DNA from 3 places in the Gibbsiella quercinecans genome. Region 3 is predicted to be linked to each of the others. Evidence: predicted binding sites of a transcription regulator. Region 3 holds the regulator's gene; each other region holds the start of a gene.
The links. Region 3 encodes PurR, which represses purine synthesis genes. Its sites were predicted from a motif close to CANGCAAACGTTTGCNTG; they were not measured.
Positions count from the first base shown of each region.

Region 1: purT (formate-dependent phosphoribosylglycinamide formyltransferase) is a predicted target of PurR. The motif match lies at 2,955-2,972, and genes of this name have one in related genera.
Region 2: glyA (serine hydroxymethyltransferase) is a predicted target of PurR. The motif match lies at 1,781-1,798, and genes of this name have one in related genera.

Region 1 covers NZ_CP014136.1:5,056,368-5,063,558, forward strand. The annotation lists gene pabB (aminodeoxychorismate synthase component 1) at 1-1,226, opposite strand, end outside; gene ACN28Q_RS22970 (YoaH family protein) at 1,403-1,657, shown strand; gene purT (formate-dependent phosphoribosylglycinamide formyltransferase) at 1,723-2,901, opposite strand; gene cspE (transcription antiterminator/RNA stability regulator CspE) at 3,150-3,359, shown strand; gene dbpA (ATP-dependent RNA helicase DbpA) at 3,507-4,889, shown strand; gene ACN28Q_RS22990 (YebG family protein) at 4,977-5,300, shown strand; gene yqfB (N(4)-acetylcytidine aminohydrolase) at 5,340-5,648, shown strand; gene yebF (protein YebF) at 5,715-6,080, shown strand; gene ACN28Q_RS23005 (tellurite resistance TerB family protein) at 6,242-6,883, shown strand; gene ACN28Q_RS23010 (S9 family peptidase) at 6,955-7,191, shown strand, end outside.
Region 2 covers NZ_CP014136.1:3,901,335-3,908,525, forward strand. The annotation lists gene ACN28Q_RS17960 (c-type cytochrome) at 1-204, shown strand, start outside; gene hmpA (NO-inducible flavohemoprotein) at 255-1,445, opposite strand; gene glyA (serine hydroxymethyltransferase) at 2,048-3,301, shown strand; gene ACN28Q_RS17975 (3-phenylpropionate MFS transporter) at 3,475-4,611, shown strand; gene ACN28Q_RS17980 (DUF1007 family protein) at 4,670-5,338, shown strand; gene ACN28Q_RS17985 (nickel/cobalt transporter) at 5,329-6,351, shown strand; gene suhB (inositol-1-monophosphatase) at 6,431-7,191, opposite strand, start outside.
Region 3 covers NZ_CP014136.1:5,234,312-5,241,502, reverse strand. The annotation lists gene ACN28Q_RS23805 (C40 family peptidase) at 1-709, shown strand, start outside; gene sodB (superoxide dismutase [Fe]) at 932-1,510, shown strand; gene tnpA (IS200/IS605 family transposase) at 1,631-2,089, opposite strand; gene cydH (cytochrome bd-I oxidase subunit CydH) at 2,277-2,366, opposite strand; gene purR (HTH-type transcriptional repressor PurR) at 2,770-3,795, shown strand; gene punR (DNA-binding transcriptional activator PunR) at 3,792-4,733, opposite strand; gene punC (purine nucleoside transporter PunC) at 4,856-6,061, shown strand; gene cfa (cyclopropane fatty acyl phospholipid synthase) at 6,628-7,191, shown strand, end outside.

The sequences.
Region 1 (7,191 bases), 180 kb from region 3:
ATAGTGATGCTGGTGTCCATGGTGCCGCAGGCGCTGATATAGCCGATACTGCCGCAATACGCATTGCGCCGCTGTGGCTCCAGCTCTTCGATAATTTCCATCGCGCGCACCTTCGGCGCGCCGGTAATCGAGCCGCCTGGGAAACAGGCGCGCAGCAGTGCCGTCGGCGACGTATCGGCCGGCAAAATCGCGGTGATGGTGCTAACCAGGTGATGGACGGCCGGGAACGGCTCCACCACGAACAGCTCCGGCACCCGCACGCTGCCGGGCTGGGCGACGCGGCCAATATCGTTGCGCAGCAGATCGACAATCATCAGGTTCTCGGCCCGATCCTTCTCGGCGTTTGCTAGGCGTTGGGCCTGGCGTGCATCCTCTGCGGCATCGTCCAGCCGCGGTAGCGTGCCTTTGATCGGCCGGGTCTGAATGCGCTGGTTTTCCAGCCACAGAAAGCGCTCCGGCGACACGCTCAATACCGCATTGTGCGGCAAACGCAGAAAGGCGGAAAACGGCGCGCGGTTACGCGTATTGAGCTGGCGGAATGCCTGCCACTCATCGCCGCGGTAGTCGGCAGTGAAACGCTGCGCCAAATTAATTTGGTAACAGTCGCCGCTGCGCAGGTATTCCTGCACGCGGCGGAACCTGGCGCCATACTGTGCCCGCGACATGTTGGCGCGCCACGGGCTGGTGAGGGCGAACGGCGGCTGTGGCTGCGCCCGCTGTTGCTGTAGCCATTGCCAGCGTTGTTCGACGTCCCCGTAGCTCAGCAGCACCAGCGTTTTCTGCTGATGATCGGCAACCAGCGCCCAGTCATAAATGCCCACCGCCATATCCGGCAACGCCAGATCCGCCTGCGCCAACTGCGGCAGGGTTTCCACCCGGCGCCCGAGATCATAGCCAAACAGCCCTAGCGCTCCGCCCTGAAACGGCAGGCTGTTGTCGGGCTGCGGGTGCAAATTGAGCCCGGCCAACTGTTCGTGCAGCAGGGTGAAGGGATCCGCTGCCGAACGCTGCCGCTGTTCGCCCTGCTGGATCGTGGTGGTTTCGCCGCGGGTAACCAGGGTGATGCGCGGTTCGGCCACCAGAATGTCAAAACGGCTATGGGCATGTTCGGCAAAGCCCGAATGCAGCAGCATGGCCCAGGGCCGCTGCGCCAGCGGCGCAAAGATGTCCAACAGGGCTTCAGGGGTATAAGGCAGTGATTTAAGGCTCGGGGCGTTTCCACTCATTGGGTTAACTAAACCTGGCTAACGGGGCTAAGACATCGGGTGCGCCATTTTGCCACACTCGCCCGGCCCGTGCATGTATTGCCGCCGCCGAGGGCGCGGGCTGATGGGAATAACAGGTATTGGGGTTCTTGGGCTTAGGGCGTATACTCACCCTCCACTTTAGCGGGGAGAAACGTATGATATCGGGTATGCCGGCTCTGACTCATCAGGAACAACAGGAAGCTGCGGAACGTATCCACCAGTTGATGCAAGAGGGCATGAGCAGTGGCGAAGCCATTGCGCGCGTTGCACAGGAAATCCGAGAACATCATCAGGGCGCCCGCGTGGCGGTCATGTTTGATGATGAAGACGAGATGAATAATGAAGAAAACGCGGCGTCTTCAGACGCAGAGGACGACAACGAGGATGACGATCCTGAACGCGCCTATTAAGCCACGTTGCTCGTAATAGATAGAGTAGGGCTAAAGCCACGCAGCGCATGGCTTTAGCAGGGGCGTTAGCCCTGGACCACCACGGCCGCGGCGGCCTGTTTCGCTAATGCTACCGCTTGTTCCGTATCTTCTGCGGTTGCCAGCGCAACGCCGAGCCGGCGTTTGCCGCCGATCTCCGGTTTGCCAAACAGGCGGATTTGATTAAAGCCGGTCAAAGCCTGCTCCAGGCCGCTAAAGCGCAGATCGCTGCTGGTCAGCTCCGGCAGGATGACCGCGGAAGCCGAAGGGCCGAACTGGCGAATGGCGCTAATCGGCAAGCCTAAAAACGCCCGCACGTGCAGCGCGAACTCGGACAGATCCTGGGAAATTAGCGTGACCATGCCGGTGTCGTGCGGGCGCGGTGAAACTTCGCTGAAAATCACCTCGTCGCCGCAGACAAACAGCTCTACGCCGAACAGGCCAAAGCCCCCCAGCGCCTTAACCACGTTTGCCGCGATCTCCTGCGCGCGGCTCAGGGCCAGGGCAGACATCTGCTGTGGCTGCCAGGATTCACGGTAATCGCCGTCTTCCTGGCGGTGGCCGATCGGCGCACAGAAGTGGATACCGTCGACGGCGCTGACGGTCAACAACGTAATCTCGAAATCAAATTTTACCAGCCCTTCGATAATCACCCGGCCACCGCCGGCGCGCCCGCCTTGCTGAGCGTAGTTCCAGGCTGCTGTGAGTTGCGATTCATCACGGATCAGGCTCTGGCCCTTGCCGGAAGAGCTCATGACCGGTTTGATAATGCACGGGTAGCCGATCTCGCTGACCCGCTGCCGGAAGGCTTCTTCGCTATCGGCGAAACGGTAACTTGAGGTGGGCAGACCGAGGGTTTCCGCAGCCAGCCGGCGAATCCCTTCACGGTTCATGGTCAGGCGCGTGGCTTCTGCGCACGGCACCACGCGCTGGCCCTGTTGTTCCAGCTCAACCAGCGTGCTGGTGGCAATGGCTTCAATTTCCGGCACGATATAATCTGGGCGTTCCTGTTCGATCAGCGTTTTTAACGCGGCGCCATCAAGCATATTAATCACATGGCTACGGTGCGCCACGTGCATGGCGGGCGCATTGGCATAGCGATCGACGGCAATCACTTCCAGCCCCAGACGCTGGCATTCAATGGCGACTTCTTTGCCCAGTTCGCCGGCGCCAAGCAGCATGACGCGGGTGGCGGAAGGGCACAGGGCGGTTCCAAGAGTTAGCATAGCTTCGTACCTGATTTGAAAATTAAACGGTCTGAAAACAAGCGCGCAGTATATACGAAAACGATTGCGCTGGCAGCAATCGAACCCGCGTCTTCTGAGTGAAGCCGCTGTTTTCATAACAAACGAAAAAATTTGCCCTGTCAGGATGATTATGCGTTAATAATCAGCGGCGAAAGAAGCCCCGCTGATTCAGGGGTTTCACGCTGTTAGTGCCGTTAAGGCAGGTTTATCAAGTAAAGGAAAGTCAAATGACTAAGATCACTGGTCACGTAAAATGGTTCAACGAAAGCAAAGGCTTCGGCTTTATCACTCCAGCCGATGGTTCCAAGGACGTTTTCGTTCATTTTTCCGCTATCGCTAGCGATGGTTTCAAAACTCTGGCAGAAGGCCAGCAGGTTGAATTCACCATCCAAGACAGCCCACGTGGCCCGGCTGCAGCCAACGTCGTTGCTATCTAAGCAACGCGCCGCTGCCAAAAACCCGCTCAGGCGGGTTTTTTTACGGGTGAAATCCGGAATCACCCGCCATCTCTGCTATCATCTGCCCCATATCGGCGCCCGCCACCGTGTTGCGCCGCCTTTTCATCTGCATAAAGAGTTATCGCCGTGAGCACTGTTTCCTTTTCTTCCCTGCCATTGCCAGCCGCACAGCTGGCCAACCTTGCTGAACTGGGGTATGCCGCCATGACCCCGGTGCAGGCCGCCGCGCTGCCTGCCATTTTGCAAGGGCAGGATGTCCGTGCCAAAGCGCAAACCGGCAGCGGCAAAACGGCGGCGTTTGGCATCGGCCTGTTGGATGGCATTAACGTTGCCCAGGTGGCGACCCAGGCGCTAGTCTTGTGCCCAACGCGTGAGCTGGCCGATCAGGTCAGCAAGGAACTGCGCCGCCTGGCGCGTTTCACCCAGAACGTTAAAATTCTGACGCTGTGCGGTGGTCAACCGATGGGCCCGCAGTTGGATTCGTTGGTGCATGCGCCGCATATCGTGGTTGGCACGCCAGGGCGGGTGCAGGAGCATTTGCGCAAAAAGACGCTGCTATTGGATGCGCTGAAGCTGCTGGTGCTGGACGAAGCCGATCGGATGCTGGATATGGGCTTTAGCGAAGCAATCGATGATGTGATCGGCTATACCCCCGCGCAACGCCAGACGCTGCTGTTTTCAGCCACCTATCCGGCGGAGATTGAGCAAATCAGCGCGCGCGTGCAGCGCAACCCGCTGGTGGTTGAAGTGGAAAACGCGCAGCAAGCCCCGGCCATTGCGCAACGTTTTTATGAAACCCGCCGCGAACAGCGCCCGGCGCTGTTGGTTGCCGCCATCCGCCATTATCAGCCTTCTTCCTGCGTGGTGTTCTGCAATACCAAGCGCGATTGCCAAAGCGTGTTCGAAGCGCTGGAAGCCCATGGTATCAGCGCGCTGGCGCTGCATGGCGATCTGGAACAGCGCGATCGCGATCAGGTGCTGGTGCGTTTTGCCAACCACAGTTGCCGCGTATTGGTGGCGACCGACGTTGCGGCACGCGGGCTGGATATCAAAGAGCTGGAGCTGGTGGTGAACTACGAGCTGGCATTCGATCCGCAGGTGCACGTGCATCGTGTCGGCCGTACCGGCCGCGCCGGCATGAGTGGGGCAGCGATCACCCTGTGCACGCCGCAGGAAATGCCGCGGGCGCATGCCCTGGAAGATTACCTGCAGATAACCTTGGATTGGGCGCCGGCGGCTGAACTGCACGGCGCGTCGGAAACCCCGCTGGAAGCGGAAATGGTGACGCTGTGTATTGACGGCGGACGCAAGGCAAAAATTCGCCCGGGGGATATTCTTGGCGCCCTCACCGGCGAAGCGGGGCTGACCGCCGCCGATGTCGGCAAAATTGATATGTTCCCGGTGCATGCCTATGTGGCTATTCGCCAGGCCAGCGCCCGCCGCGCGGTACAGCAGCTTAAACAGGGAAAAATCAAAGGCAAAAGCTGCAAGGTTCGGTTGCTAAAATAGCCTATGCCATCGGTAGCCGCTTGTATCCTGACGTGACTCCAATTATACTGTATATAAATACAGTATAATTATTTTGGGAGTACGCATATGGCAGTCGAAGTTAAATATGTGGTGGTCAGGAAGGGTGAAGAAAAGATGACTTTCGCAAGCAAGAAAGAGGCGGACGCCTACGACAAAATGCTGGATCTGGCCGATAACCTTGGTGAGCTGTTGCAACAGGCGCCGGTGGCGCTGGATGACGAGCAGCGCGAGGCGCTGAGCTTCTTCCTGGCAGAGCGCAAAGAGGCGATGGCTCAAATCCTGCGCGGTGCGCCGGCACAGGCCGCAGCTAAAAAAACCGGCAAAGCCGCTGCGGTAAAAGCGGCTGAAACGCTGCAGGCTAATGCTGCGGCGGAAAAACAGGCGGCGTAGTTATTAATGTTGCGGTAATGTAATGAAAAAGGGTCTAGAATGATGCGTGAAATAACCTTCTTCGGCCGTTTTGAAGCGGATATTCTGGCTGGCCGCAAGACGATCACCCTTCGGGACGCCAGTGAATCTCACTTTCAACCCGGTGAGGTTTTGCGTGTCAGCCGCTACGAAGACGGTGTGTTTTTTTGCCTGATAGAAGTGCTGTCCGTTACGCCGGTGCGCCTGGAAGCGCTGTCCGCGCAGCACGCTGAACAGGAGAACATGCCGCTCAATACGCTGAAGCAGGTTATCAAGGAGATCTATCCGGGAGTGGATGAACTGTTTGTCATTGCCTTTATCAAACGTTGATCCTATGCCAAACCTGCCATAATCGGTCTGCGCCTCCGGATAGCGTTAAGGGTAACCGGAGGGCATATGAATAAAACAGGGTTAGGGTTGGCTGCGGCACTGCTTGCCATGGTGGGTGTGGTTGCTACGGCGCAGGCGCAAGAGCAGGAACAGCGCACGGCCAAGATCGGGCAATGCGTCGGTTTAAAGGCCACCGATGCCAGCGCCCAGGTGAAACGTGATTTCTTGCAAAACCGTATCACGCGTTGGGAAAGCGATAAACGCCTGCTGGGCACGGCTACACCGGTCGCTTGGGTGAGCCAGGACGCCATCACCGGGAAAGGCGATGTTTGGCAGGTACCGTTGACCGTGCGTGGCACCAAGCTGGACAAAACTTACCAAGTTACGCTGGATTGCCAAACCGGCGACATCCGCTACAGTGAACCGCAATAGCGCGTGTATTTTCCGGCCTGCCGTCGGCAGGCCGGCATACTCCCACACAAGTTTTCATCTTCCATACGTTAATTGACATTCTATCCCCTAATCTGGTGGTTTAGCTGCCGGCCGCCTATGGGCGTGCCTGCCGCATGATGTTCCCACCAAAGAGGCAAAAGATGAAAAATAACTGGATGCAGCAAATTCAATCCCTGCTGGGGCAAAAGGCTGGCTCTGAAGGCATGGGTAAACTGCTGGCGCCGACTGCGCTGGGTGGCTTGGTTGGGGTGCTGTTGGCAAATAAGTCATCACGCAAACTGGTGGGTAAATTTGGTAAAAATGCCCTGATCATTGGCGGCAGCGCGGCAGTGGGCGCGGTATTGTGGAATAAATATAAGCAGCGCGTGAAAGAAGAACACCAGGGGGAGCCACAGTTCGGGATACAAAGCACCCCGGTTGATGCACGCGCCAAACGGCTGGTGCAGGCACTGGTGTTTGCCGCCAAGAGCGACGGCCATATCGATGCCGATGAAAAGCGCGCTATCGATCACAGCCTGGAGCAACTGCAGGTGGGCGAACAGGCGCAGGCCTGGGTGCAAGAAGCGATTGAACAACCGTTAAACCCGGAGCTGATCGCCCAAAGTATAAAAAATGAGGACGAAGCGCTGGAAGTTTACTACCTAAGCTGCATGGTGATCGACGTCGATCACTTTATGGAGCGCGGCTACTTGGATGCCCTGGCACAGGCGCTGAAGATCCCGGTGGATGTAAAACAGGGGATAGAAAGCGATGTTAATGAAAAAAAGCGTGAATTGACCTAGGCGCGCCGCTTGTTAAAGCAGTGAGAGTCGTGTCACCCTTACTGTAATATTTGTAAGCGGACGATGACGTAATGATGACACCCCCGAAGGCAGAGAAGCGCCCTTATCCCATTACCACCCACGGTGATACTCGCGTAGACGATTACTATTGGCTGCGCGATGATGACCGCGCGGACCCGCAGGTGTTGGATTATCTGCGGGCGGAAAATGCGTTTACCGAAGGCGCTTTACAGCCGCAGCAGGCGCTGCGGGAAACGCTGTATGGCGAAATGGTGGCGCGTATTCCGCAGCAGGAGCATTCCTTTCCC
Region 2 (7,191 bases), 1.3 Mb from region 3:
ACGGCCCTGCGCGTGGTGTTGGAAGGGGCGCAGACGCCCATTACCGAACATGGGGCGGCGCTCAGCATGCCCGGTTATGCCTGGGCGCTGGACGATCGTCAGGTGGCTGATTTGATGAACTATCTGCGCGGCAGTTGGGGCAACCAGGCGGCGCCGGTCACCGCCGGGCAGGTGAAGGAGACGCGCAAACTGGCCGGGCAGTAAGCGCCTGTAAACACGAGCCACTTCCACCATAGGGAAGCGGCTCGTGGGAATTACAGGATCTTATGCGGGCCAAAGCATTCGTAATGAAGGCGTTCCGCCGCCACTCCCTGCTCCAGCAATTGTTGCGCGATAAACTGCATAAATGCCACTGGCCCGCAGAAGTAGAATTGCATCTGCGGATCGGCCAGCGCGCTGCCTAATTGATCGAACGCCATCAACCCGCGGTGTTGGTAATCTTGGCCAGCGACATCGTTCGCCCCCGGTTCACGGTACCAAACGTGGCGGCTCAGGTTTGGCATCTGGCCGGCAATCGCCGCCACTTCATCGGCAAAGGCGTGCACCGCGCCATTTTCTGCCGCATGTAGCCAATACACCGGCGCCGTGTGCCGTTGGTTATGCAATGTATGGAGCATGCTGAGCATCGGGGTTTGGCCAACGCCGGCCGAAATCAGCGCAATCGGTGTGCCGGGCTGCTCATCAAGGAAAAAATCACCGTGCGGCGCGGCCAGTTCGATCACATCGCCTGGTTGGCTATGCTGGTGCAGAAAACCAGAGACAGCGCCGTGATCTTCGCGCTTTACCGCGATGCGATAATACTCGCCGTTAGGGGCGGTGGTCAGTGAATACTGGCGGATCTCCTGTTGCGGCAGGCTAGGGTGGCGCAGGTAAACCGCCAGATATTGCCCCGGTTGGTAGTCTGCCACGCGGCGGCCGTCAACCGGCGCCAGCGTCAGGCTGCAGATCGCTTCGCTCTGCATCTGCTTGCTGACAATACGGAACGGCCGCAGGCCGCGCCAGCCGCCGTTGGCCCCGGCGCTTTCATCATAGATTTGTTCTTCGCGCTGGATAAAAACGTTGGCCAGCACGCCATATGCTTTACCCCAGGCATCCAATACCTGGTCGCCGGGGCTGAACATTTCATCCAGCGTCGCCAGCAGGTGTTGGCCGACAATCTGATATTGCTCCGGCTGAATATTGAAGCTGGCGTGCTTCTGGGCGATGCGCTCCACCGCCGGCAGCAACGCCGCCAGGTTTTCCAGGTTGCTGGCATAGGCGCAGATGGCATCGAACAACGCCTGGCGCTGATCGCCGTTGCGCTGGTTGCTCATGTTGAAAATGTCTTTCAACTCGGGGTTATGGCTGAACATACGATCGTAGAAATGAGCGGTTAGCTTCGGCCCGGTTGCAGCCAGCAGGGGAATAGTGGATTGAACGGTGGCGATGGTTTGGCTATCTAGCATGGTGACGCTCCTTAAGGGATATACCTTTCATTCTTTCTGGCCGCAGCTACGTTGGCTCTGTTACCCGTCCTAAGGGGCCAGCGTTAACGCAAACGCAGTTTAAAACGCGTTGGCAGGTTGTTTTGCGGCTCGAATGTATTGGGTAGAGTTCCTGGGGTGAGTTAAATGTTGCATTTTAAATGCATCTTATTGGGTGCGACTACGTTTGTAAATACCCCCAGAATCGTTATGGCGGCGCCAGGGCATGCAGAACATGAAAAACACGCATTCACGATATGAGGAAAAGTCCGTTGCCTGGATGGCCAATTTGGCGGGTGAAATCCTTGCCGGGCCTAAAGCCAATCGTTTGCGTAAAAACCTCTGTCAAGGCCTATCTTCAACGGGGGAAAACAGTTTACACTGTTAGCCAGAACCCAACCTGGGTAGGTATACCCTTCCTCTTTCTTGTTGCAGCGGTGTTGGCCCCGCGCCTTCATCCTCAGTCACCTGGGTGAAACCGGCGCCTGAGGATTGATGCGCGTGCCGGCAGGCAACAACGCAGAGTTTATGGGTATATTTTTGGTGATTTTTTTAGTTAGCTGATTGAAGTCAGGAGATGCCGGATGTTAAAGCGTGAAATGAACATTGCCGATTACGATGCCGAACTGTGGCGAGCAATGGAGCAGGAAGTGGTGCGTCAGGAAGAGCACATTGAGCTGATTGCTTCTGAAAACTACACCAGTCCGCGCGTTATGCAGGCACAGGGTTCCCAGTTGACCAACAAATACGCGGAAGGCTATCCAGGCAAGCGTTACTATGGCGGTTGCGAATACGTTGATATCGTTGAACAACTAGCGATCGATCGCGCAAAAGCGCTGTTCGGCGCAGATTATGCCAACGTTCAGCCGCACTCCGGCTCCCAGGCTAACTTTGCCGTCTATACCGCGCTGCTGCAGCCGGGCGACACCATCCTGGGCATGAGCCTGGCGCACGGCGGCCATCTGACTCACGGTTCCCCGGTCAACCTGTCCGGTAAACTGTACAACGTGATTTCTTACGGCATCGACGATAAAGGCCAGATTGACTATAACGAGCTGGCTGAACTGGCGAAAACCCATAAACCAAAAATGATCGTGGGTGGTTTCTCTGCCTATTCCGGCGTGGTTGACTGGGCAAAAATGCGTGAAATCGCTGACAGCATCGGCGCTTACCTGTTTGTGGACATGGCCCACGTGGCCGGCCTGGTGGCAGCAGACGTTTACCCTAACCCGGTTCCCCATGCCCACATCGTGACCACCACCACCCACAAAACCCTGGCTGGCCCACGCGGTGGCCTGATCCTGGCGAAGGGTGGCGATGAAGATCTGTACAAAAAACTGAACTCCGCCGTGTTCCCTGGCGGCCAGGGCGGCCCGCTGATGCACGTGATCGCCGGTAAAGCGGTGGCGCTGAAAGAAGCCATGGAGCCAGAGTTTAAAGTTTACCAGCAACAGGTTGCCAAAAACGCCAAGGCGATGGTTGAAGTGTTCCTGGAACGTGGTTACAACGTCGTTTCCGGCGGGACGCATAACCACCTGTTCCTGCTGGATCTGGTTGATAAAAACCTGACCGGTAAAGAAGCCGATGCCGCACTGGGCCGCGCTAACATCACGGTGAACAAAAACAGTGTGCCAAACGATCCGAAAAGCCCGTTCGTCACCTCCGGCGTGCGTATCGGTACGCCTTCCGTAACGCGCCGCGGCTTTAAAGAAGCGGACGTGCGTGAACTGGCCGGTTGGATCTGCGACGTGCTGGACAACATCAATGATGAAGCCACGATCGAACGTACCAAGAAGAAAGTGCTGGAAATCTGTGCGCGCCTGCCGGTTTATGCCTAAACATGGGCATCGCAGCGTCTGCTGACGCTGCGCAAAGACGGCGGTAAACGAACGGAGAATGCCTTTTGGCTATTCTCCGTTTTTTTATGCCTGGGCCGCCGCCCGGCTGGCAACGTGAGCCTTGCGGGCAGGGGGGGCCTCTGTCAAAGTATTGCCCTTACACCGGAGGGTTCATGGTCCTGCAATCAACGCGTTGGCTCGCGCTCAGTTATTTCACCTACTTTTTTTCCTATGGCATTTTCTTGCCTTTCTGGGGCGTGTGGCTCAAAGGCGAAGGCCTGGCGCCGGACACCATCGGTATTCTGCTGGGCGCCGGCCTGGTGGCGCGTTTTCTGGGCAGCCTGCTGATTGCGCCGCGGGTAAAAGAGCCCGCGCATCTGGTTAGCGCATTGCGCCTGCTGGCCTTGTTGGCGCTGGCCTTTGCGGTGGGGTTCTGTTTTGGTGAAGGCTGGGCCTGGCTGATGCTGGTGATTGCCGGGTTTAACCTGTTTTTCTCGCCGCTGGTGCCGCTCACCGATGCTCTGTCTGCCACCTGGCAAAAGCAGATCGCTATGGATTACGGCCGGGTGCGGCTGTGGGGATCGCTGGCGTTTGTGATTGGCTCGGCGCTGACCGGCAAGCTGGTTTCGGTGTGGGGGCATAACGCCATTCTGTTTAGCCTGATCGCTAGCCTGTGCGCCATGCTGCTCGGCATGTTGCTCAAACCTAGCGTCATGCCGAAAGGGGAGGCGCGCGGCCCGGCGGGATCCACGCGCAGCTGGCGTGCGCTGCTAACGCAGGGGCCGGTCTGGCGCTTCTTACTTTGCGTTACCCTATTGCAGGGCGCGCACGCCGGCTATTACAGCTTTGCCTCGATTTACTGGCAGGATGCCGGCTATTCTGCCGCAACCATCGGCTACCTCTGGTCACTGGGGGTGGTGGCGGAAATCGTCATTTTTGCCAGCAGCAATGTGCTGTTCCGCCGCTGGAGCGCCAGCCACCTGCTGTTGCTTTCCGCCTGCTGCGGTATGGTGCGCTGGAGCCTGATGGCATCCTCAACCGACCTGAACTTGCTGTTGCTAATCCAGGTGCTGCACTGTGGGACGTTTACCGTCTGCCACCTGGCGGCGATGCGCTTTATCACCGCCTATAAAGGCATTGAGGTGATTCGCCTGCAGGCAGTGTATTCAGGATTGGCGATGGGCGGTGGCATTGCGGTGATGACGGTGCTTGCCGGCTTCCTGTTTGAACACTGGGGCGGTGGATTATTCTGGGTGATGGCGGCGCTGGCGCTGCCTGCGTTGTTCATTCGCCCAGCGGTGGTGCGTTAAGTCGGGGGTATCGCGCTTACGATGCCCGCGGCGTTTAACCGCCGTTTAGCCTCTGTTTATGTTGTTTTACACCAAGAGCGAATATGCTTTGATCATGAAGATACGTGGTTTACTGGCCGGATTATTCATGCTGTTTTGCGGTGGCGTTGCCGCCCATCCGCACAGTTTTATCGATATCAACACCACCTTGGTGGTGAAAGACGGCAAGCTCCAGGGGCTGAAAATGGTGTGGGTGATGGATGAGATTACGTCTGCCGATCTGCTCTATGATGCACAGAATGCCAAAAGCGATTCCGAAATTTGGAAAAAGCTGGCGGCAGAGGTGATGGCCAATGTGCTCGGCCAGCGTTACTTTACCGACATCTACCGCGACGGCAAACCGGTGAAATACCTGAACCTGCCGCCGGAATACCATCTTTCGCGCCAGGGCAACCAGGCGGTGTTGGAGTTTATCCTGCCGTTGGCCACGCCGCAGCCGCTGGCCGGCAAGCCGTTTGAAATCTCCACCTACGATCCCACCTACTTTGTCGATATGAGCTACAAAGATGAGAAAGCCATTCATCTGCCGCCAGAAATCGCTCAGCAGTGCAAGTTTACGCTGAAGACGCCAAAGCCGGATGCCTCACTGCAGGCGTATGCGCTGTCTTTGGATAAAAACGATTCCCCCGGCGAAGATATGGCGCTGGGGCAGCAGTTTGCACAACGGATAACGCTGCAATGTCAATAAACCTTAGCCAGCCGCCTGCCAGCCAACGCCATTGGGCTTTCAGCCTGTGGCCGTTGGCGCTATTCCTGCTGGTGTTGGCCGCTGGCGCGCAGATTGCGTGGCATTTCTGGCCGCAGATCGTGATGCAAAGCGTGATATGGCAGAAAAGCCTGCACCAGGAGATGGCCGGGCTGATGCAACAGGTTAAAGCCGCGCCACGGCAGGCCGGGATAACGCTGCTCTTGTTCAGCCTGGGCTATGGCGTGCTGCATGCGCTGGGGCCGGGGCACGGTAAAGTGGTGATCGCCACCTACCTGGCGACGCATCCAGCACGGTTGAAAAGCAGCCTGAAACTGACTTTTGTTTCTTCACTGGTTCAGGGGCTGGTGGCTATCGCGCTGGTCACGCTGGTGCTGGTGGTATTACAGCTTTCTTCCCGCCAACTGCACCAGAGCAGCTTCTGGATGGAGAAGGGCAGTTTCTTGCTGGTGATTGTGTTGGGCGTGATGCTGAGCTGGCGGGCGTTGAAGCAACTTTACCACACCATTAAGGCGCTAAAGCCGGCACCGGGGCTGCGGATCAACCGCTTGCAGCCGCTGCCGGCGGGCCATGTGCACAGCGCCAACTGCGGCTGCGGCCACCGCCATTTGCCCAATGATGCCGAACTGCAGGCGGGCGGCGACTGGCGCACCCAGGCCGCCATCGTGTTGGCCATGGGGTTGCGGCCCTGTTCCGGCGCGATTTTGGTGCTGCTGTTTGCCAAAGTGCTCGGCGTGTATGTCTGGGGGGTAATTTCCGCGTTGGCAATGGCGTTGGGCACGTCGTTAACCATTTCTCTGCTGGCGCTGCTGGTGCATTACAGCCGCCAGATGGCGGAGCGCATTAGCCGCACACGAGCGCCGGCCGCCTGGCGCTCGGTCGCCTGGGGGGCGTTGGCGTTGGCCGGCGGGCTGATCCTGCTGTTCGCCGGGGTGCTGCTTTACCTGAGCGCCCAGCCGGAGCTTGGCGGCGGCATCCGGCCGTTTTCCCGCTGAGCGCCAGTGCAGTACGCACCATAAAAAATGCCAGTCGGCGTGAGCGGACTGGCATAGATTAGGTGCTGCAACGGGCGGATTAGCGTTTTAGCGCTTCGCTTAATTCTTCACGCATGGTCGACAGCAGCCCTTTCACTACGCGCGGGTTGCCTGCCACCACATTGCCAGAGCTGAAATGGTTATGGCCGCCGACAAAGTCGGTCACCACGCCACCGGATTCACGCACCAGCAGTTCACCGGCGGCAAAATCCCATGGCTTCAGGCCAATTTCAAAGAAACCGTCAACGCGGCCAGCGGCAACATAGGCCAGATCCAGCGCGGCGGAGCCGGTGCGGCGGAAGTCTGCGCACTGGGTGAACAGTTTGCCCACCAGGTTGATATAGGCCGGCGCATGCTGTTTGGCCTTGAACGGGAAGCCGGTTGCCAGGATGGTGCCATCCAGATCTTTGGCGTGGGTGCCGCGTAGGCGGTAACCATTGAGCTGTGCGCCCTGGCCACGGCTAGCGGTAAAGAGTTCGTTGCGCATTGGATCGTACACGACGGCGACTTCAGTGCGGCCTTTAATACGTACGGCAATGGAAACGGAGAAATGAGGAAAACGCTTGATGAAGTTTGACGTGCCATCCAGTGGATCGATCACCCATTGTACATCCTGGTCTTCGCCAACCAGTTCGCCGCGTTCTTCCGTAATAATGGTGTGCTGCGGGTAGGATTTGCGAATGACGTCGATGATCAGATGCTCTGCATCGCGATCGACGTTAGTGACGAAATCGTTGGTCCCTTTCTGGCTCGCTTCTACAGCGTCCGGGGTTTCATAGTTTTTGGCAATCAGGTTACCGG
Region 3 (7,191 bases):
CGTTAATGATGCCCGGGCTGACGATCGCAAGAAAAAGAAGCAGGACAAAGCCGGTAAAAAAGCCAAAGTGGCCGCCCCACAAAAAACAGTAAAGCATGAATTAACCCAGCACAGCGAAAAAAAGACCGCCCGCCTGCGTAAAAGCGTTAGCAAAACGCAACGCGTAACAAAAATAAAAGTCACGCCGCCGAAAAAGGGCTACAAGAAAGGCTACGGCCGGCACCGCGAAGCCGGCATCGCAACTGCCAAACTGCTTGGCGCTGAAAAACCGCTCAAACTTAGCCCCGCCCACAAAAAACGTTATCAGCATGCCAAACAAACCGCGATGGCAAAACTGTTGGATCAAATGGGGAAACCCTACCGCTGGGGGGGCGCATCGCCAATGACCGGCTTTGACTGCAGCGGCCTGATTTATTACGCCTATAAAGACGTGGTGAAGATAAAAATGCCGCGCACCGCCAATGAAATGTATCACCTGCGCGATGCCGCGCCGATCAGTCGCAGCGAGCTGGAACGCGGCGATTTAGTGTTCTTCCGCATCAATAACCGCGGCGCAGCCGATCACGTTGGTGTTTATTTGGGCAATGGCAAATTTATTCAGTCGCCACGTACCGGCGAAGAGATCCGCATCAGCCAGTTGGATAATGACTACTGGCAAAACCATTATATCGGCGCACGCCGCGTCGTTACGCCAAGCACCATCCGCTAATCCCCTCCTACGGCCGGCGCCTTAAGCCTGCCGTATTGTTATCCCGATCCTGCCGATGCTTTAATCAATCAGACAGTTAGCACACTTTAAACCTTTTTTTCACCGGCAAAGTTGTTAAGATTAATATCCACACAAAAAATATAACAACTCTCTTTTACGGCGGCGGCACCCAGTACTACGGCCACCGCCGAAGCAGTCGTTGTAAATAAAAAGGAGAAAGCAATGTCGTTTGAATTACCTGCATTACCGTATGCAAAAAACGCCCTCGAGCCGCACATTTCCGCCGAAACGCTGGAATACCACTATGGCAAGCACCATAACACCTACGTGGTTAACCTGAACAATTTGGTGAAAGGCAGCGAGTTTGAAGGGAAATCCCTGGTTGATATCATCAAAACCGCCAGCGGCGGCGTGTTCAACAACGCCGCACAGGTATGGAACCACACCTTCTATTGGCACTGCCTGTCGCCACAAGGCGGCGGTGAACCTAGCGGCGCGGTGGCTGATGCCATCAACCAATCCTTCGGCTCTTTCGCCCAGTTCAAAGAGGCATTCACCAAGTCTGCCATCGGCAACTTCGGTTCCGGCTGGACCTGGCTGGTGAAAAAAGCAGATGGTAGCCTGGCTATCGTCAACACCTCCAACGCGGCAACCCCGCTGACCGGTGACGACAAACCGCTGCTGACCGTGGATGTGTGGGAACACGCCTACTATATCGATTACCGCAATGCACGCCCCAACTACCTGGAAAACTTCTGGGCGCTGGTCAACTGGGCATTTGTGGCAGAAAACCTGGCGTAAAATGGCAGGAAAATAAATATCCTCCGGCATAGCCGGAGGTTTTTCTGATGCGCCTATAAGGCTCTGTTACCAGCCGCGCCCTAACAGGCGCATACGATCTGACATTTGCATCAGACTCCGTTACTTACGGCCCGTAAACGGGCTGCCCGGGTAAGGGATCGATAACTGCTCGCCCATTTTATCCTCTTCAAGTTGGTGCTTTATGTATTCCTGTATCTTCGCGGTGTTCTTCCCCACCGTATCTACGTAGTACCCCCGGCACCAGAACTCCCTGTTTCTGTATTTGAATTTCAGATCTCCAAACTGCTCATAAAGCATCAGACTGCTTTTCCCTTTCAGATATCCCATAAAGCCAGATACGCTCATTTTGGGCGGGATTTCCACAAGCATATGGATATGATCTGCGCAGCATTCAGCTTTCAGGATCCGTACATTTTTCCACTCACATAGCTTTCTTAAGATACTGCCTATCGCCAGACGTTTCTCTCCGTAGAACGCTTGTCTTCGGTATTTTGGCGCAAAAACTATGTGATATTTACAGTTCCATCGGGTGTGCGCTAAGCTCTTTTCGTCCCCCATTGGGACCCCCTTTTGATTTCTTGTTGAACTTTTGCAGTTGCCAGACCGCAAGATGTTTTAACAAATCAAAAGGGGTTTTAATAACTGGCTTAAAGCTGAAAGCTTTCCGGAACCCCCAGCCTAGCTGGGGGTTTTCCATAGACAAGCAAAAGGCGCAGCCAGGCTGCGCCTTTTTTATGTCAGGGGATCAGTGCATCACAGCGGTAAAGCTAAAGATAATAATCATCGCCAGCGCACACACCGTCGTAAACAGCGATAACTTCAGATCGGTATCCATCAACAAACTCCTTATCAGATTGGCTGGTTCGAGCATAAAAGCCATTATATTAATACGTCAATGATTCTCCCACAGTTTACAGATAAAATCTTGTGCTATGACAACGCCGCGACGCAGCGGGTGCCGTCGGCGGCACGCGCCGTTATTGCCGGGCCGGCAATAACCCGCCTGGCCTGGCGGCGGAACATGATTAATGTTGATTAGCCCTTTCACTTTTTCTCAAGATAGGCCAAAATTCGCAGTTCACTGCTGTGCACCGGCAAAAGAGCCCTCACTCACCAAGCGCTGACGACTTCCACATTAAAAACTCAGTTTTCGCTTTTTTGAGGAGAGTTATATGCACGCAAACGATTAACAATGCGCTTACATGCTGTAACATGCGAATCCAGGAGTCATTCTTTACATGGCAACGATAAAAGATGTGGCCAAACGCGCGGGCGTTTCCACCACCACCGTTTCCCACGTCATCAATAAAACCCGTTTCGTCGCCGAAGAAACCAAAGCGGCCGTATGGGCAGCCATCAAGGAACTGCATTATTCCCCAAGCGCCGTGGCCCGCAGCCTGAAGGTCAACCACACCAAGTCCATCGGCCTGCTGGCGACCTCCAGCGAAGCCCCCTACTTTGCCGAAGTGATCGAAGCCGTCGAAAACAGCTGTTACAGCAAAGGCTACACGCTGATTTTGTGCAACTCCCATAATAACCTGGACAAACAGCGCGCTTACCTGGCGATGCTGGCGCAAAAACGCGTCGATGGCCTGCTAGTGATGTGCTCGGAATACCCGGAGCAGCTGCTGGGCATGCTGGAAGACTACCGTAATATTCCCATGGTGGTGATGGACTGGGGCTCGGCGCGCGGCGACTTCACCGACACCATCCTGGACAACGCCTTTGAAGGCGGCTATCTGGCCGGCCGTTACCTGATCGAACGTGGGCACCGCGACATTGGCATTATCCCCGGCCAGCTTTCGCGCAACACCGGCGGTGGCCGCCACCAGGGCTTCCTGAAAGCGCTGCAGGAAGCCAATATAGAGGTGCGCGAAGAGTGGATTGTGCAAGGGGATTTCGAGCCGGAATCCGGCTACCAGGCCATGCACCAGATACTGTCGCAAAAACACCGCCCGACCGCCGTGTTTTGCGGGGGCGACATTATGGCGATGGGGGCGATCTGCGCCGCGGACGAACTTGGCCTGCGGGTGCCGCAAGACATTTCCGTCATTGGCTATGACAACGTGCGCAATGCGCGCTACTTTAGCCCGGCGTTGACGACCATTCACCAGCCGAAAGAGCGCCTGGGCGAGATGGCGTTCGCCATGTTGCTTGACCGCATTATCAGCAAGCGTGAAACATCGCAAGTGATTGAAGTGCACCCTAAGCTGGTTGAACGCCGCTCCGTGGCCGACGGCCCGTTTATCGACTACCGCCGTTAATCATACACGCCGGGGCATGCATCCCCCGGCGTATGCTCGCTAAGCCACTCTTGATTCAGCGTTTCGCTATCGCCAAGATACTCCAATAGCCAGGCCATCGCCGGCGCCAATGCCTGCTGCTGCCAGGTCAGGCAGCAAGCACTGGGCGGATAGGCCTCTTCCAGTTGCAGTTCGTGCAGTTCGCCGCTGGCGATCAATGGCCGCCCGCGGTGGGCCGGCACCATACCCATGCATAATCCACTGCGCAGGCAATCGATCGCCGATACCCAATCCGGCACCACCAGCCGCCGCTGATTATTCAACGCCCAGGTCACGCGTTTGGGCAGGTTGCGCGAGGTATCCTCCAGCATCAGCGCCGGGAATTGGCGCAGTTGATCGTCCTGCAGCGGCCCAGCGTATTGCGCCAATGGGTGATCGGGGCTGACCACGCACTGCCAGTTCATAAACCCCATATCGCGGAAACTAAAACCACCGCCCACCGGTACGGCACGGGTGGCGCCAATCGCCATATCCACCCGCCCGTCGGCCAGCGCGTCCCACACGCCGTTGAACACTTCGGGATACAGCATCAGCTCCACATCCGGAAAGTGACGATAAAAATCCAGGATCAATTGGCGGCTGCGCTGGGGTTTAACGATGATATCCAGCGCGATTTTCAACTGCCCGCGCCAACCGTTGGCCACCTGCTGGCAGCGGCGGCGCGTATCGAGCATATTTTTTATAACCACGCGTGCTTCCTGCACAAATAGCGCCCCGGCCGGGGTCAATTCAACGTCACGGTGGCGCCGTTCAAACAGCGGCACCGCCAGCCACTGCTCCAGTTGGCGCACCGTATAGCTGACCGCAGAAGGCACCCGGTGCAGCTCCTGCGCCGCGGCGCTAAAGCTGCCGGTACGCGCAACGGCATCCACCACCTCAAGTGAGTATTCAGACCACATATTTTGCCTTCAAATTTTTTCATAGCACCTTGCAAATATTAGCGTTTCACAAGCGAAGATCCAGCCGGTTAGACTGGCGCCGCTGCAAAACCTCTAGCATAAAGAACTAACGAGAGCATTAAATGCGTAATTTTGGACTACTTTTTTACCTTTCCGGCCTAAGCATGCTGGGCTACCAGGCGACGGATATGTATCTGCCGGCCTTTGGCGTCATGCAACAAGAACTGCAAATTTCCGCTGGTGCGATCAGCGCCAGCCTAAGTATTTTTTTAGCCGGTTTTGCCTTCGCTCAACTGCTGTGGGGGCCGCTGTCCGACAAACTGGGGCGCAAACCGGTGTTGTTGATCGGCCTGACGCTATTTGGCCTGGGTTGCCTGGGCATGCTGTGGGTACAAACGGCGCTGCAACTGTGGTGTCTGCGCTTTATTCAGGCTATCGGCGTGTGTTCAGCCGCGGTGAGCTGGCAGGCGCTGGTGGTGGATCGCTACCAGGGTAGCCGGGCCAACCAAATTTTCGCCACCATTATGCCGTTGGTGGCATTATCGCCGGCCCTGGCACCGTTGCTGGGCGCCTGGCTGCTAAGCCACATCGGCTGGCGGGCGATCTTCGCTGTTTTACTGGCCATTACCGTCGCATTACTGGCGCCGACCCTGGCGCTGAAGGATAAACGCCGCTTACCGCAAGCCAGCGGCGATAACGTGGCGCCAGTCGGCTTTCTGCAACTGCTGCGTTCGCCCATTTTCAGCGGCAATGTGATGGTGTTTGCCGCCTGCTCCGCCGGCTTCTTTGCCTGGTTGACCGGTTCGCCGTTTATTCTCAGCGCTATGGGCTATACGCCAAGCGACATTGGCTTAAGCTATATGCCCCAGACTCTGGCTTTCTTAGTGGGGGGATATGGTTGCCGCAGCGCGCTCAAACGCCTGAACGGCAATGCGCTGTTGCCATGGCTGCTGATAGCCTATGGCGTGAGTATGATCGCGTTGTATCTGGTGGCAACCCTCACGCAGCCTACGTTGACCAGCCTGCTGGTGCCCTTCTGCCTGATGGCACTGGTGAACGGGGCCACTTACCCGATCGTGGTTGCCAACGCGCTGATGCCTTTCCCAACCGGCACCGGTAAAGCGGCTGCGTTGCAAAACACACTGCAGTTGGGGCTGTGCTTCATTGCCAGCATGCTGGTTTCAGCCTTTATTGCAAACCCACTGATTGCCACCGTGACGGTGATGGCTTCAACCGTGTTGCTGGCGATGCTCGGTTATTTTATCCAGCGCGATAAGCCGCAGCCAGGCGAGCGTGCCACCGGCGCTAGCGCCGACGCTTTTTCATAATTAACATTATTAATAATCACTATTAATAATCACTCGATAATACTTTTGCCAGGTGCGATTTACAGTTGAGTAACCGCCCTGGCGCGCCTATACTTTATTGCGAATAAGTTCGCTATCCCCCAAATAATTCAAGTTGCAGGATAAAAGCGCCAACGCGAGCTTAAACAGCGCGGGCGCAGAAGGGGTGAGTCACGTTGTTTTGCGGTGAAAAATTCGTCGGGAACGCAGGGTCCGCCAGCGGCTGGCCGGCGGTGAGAGACTGCCTCTCTCGCATTCATCTCTCGGCGTTTCAAAGCCACCCCCCCCGCCAACCTGAAGTATGAAGGGCATAACGCTATTGCATAACTTTTATTATTAGCAGTTACTGCGCTCGCGTATTGCGTCACAGTTTTTTAAGATGAGTGTCCCCTGCGCCCACTTGCGCCGGGCGTCTCCTTAAAGTTTTCCTCTGCTCATGTCGGATATCAGACGCCGCGGTTTTTTCCGTAGGTTTACGTATGTGCCCGCAAAATTGGCTAAGCTATTTCAAGCGGGCCATAAGTCAGAAGAAAGGTAATGGAGAAGCTATGAGTTCATCGTGTATAGAAGATCTGAGCATCCAGGATAACCAATGGTATCGTATCGCCCATGAAATGCTCAGCATGGCCGGTATTGCAATAAATGGCTCACGACCTTTCGATATCAAGGTTAAAAACCCTGATTTTTTTAAACGTGTCCTCCAGGAAGGTTCCCTCGGCCTGGGGGAAAGCTACATGGACGGCTGGTGGGAATGCGAACGGTTGGATGTCTTCTTCCAGCGCGTCATCAATGCCGGTTTGGAAAGGAAACTCCCCCACCACCTGAAAGACACGCTGCGTATCGCCACTGCGCGTCTGGTTAACCTGCAATCGAAAAAGCGCGCCTGGATCGTCGGGAAAGAACATTACGATCTGGGTAACGATCTTTTCACCCTGATGCTCGATCCCTACATGCAGTATTCCTGTGCGTACTGGAAAGATGCCAAAACCCTGGAACAGGCTCAGGAAGCCAAACTGCAGTTGATCTGTGAAAAACTGCAACTTCAGCCTGGAATGCGCCTGCTGGATATCGGCTGTGGCTGGGGCGGGCTTTCCGCCTATGCCGCTAAAAAT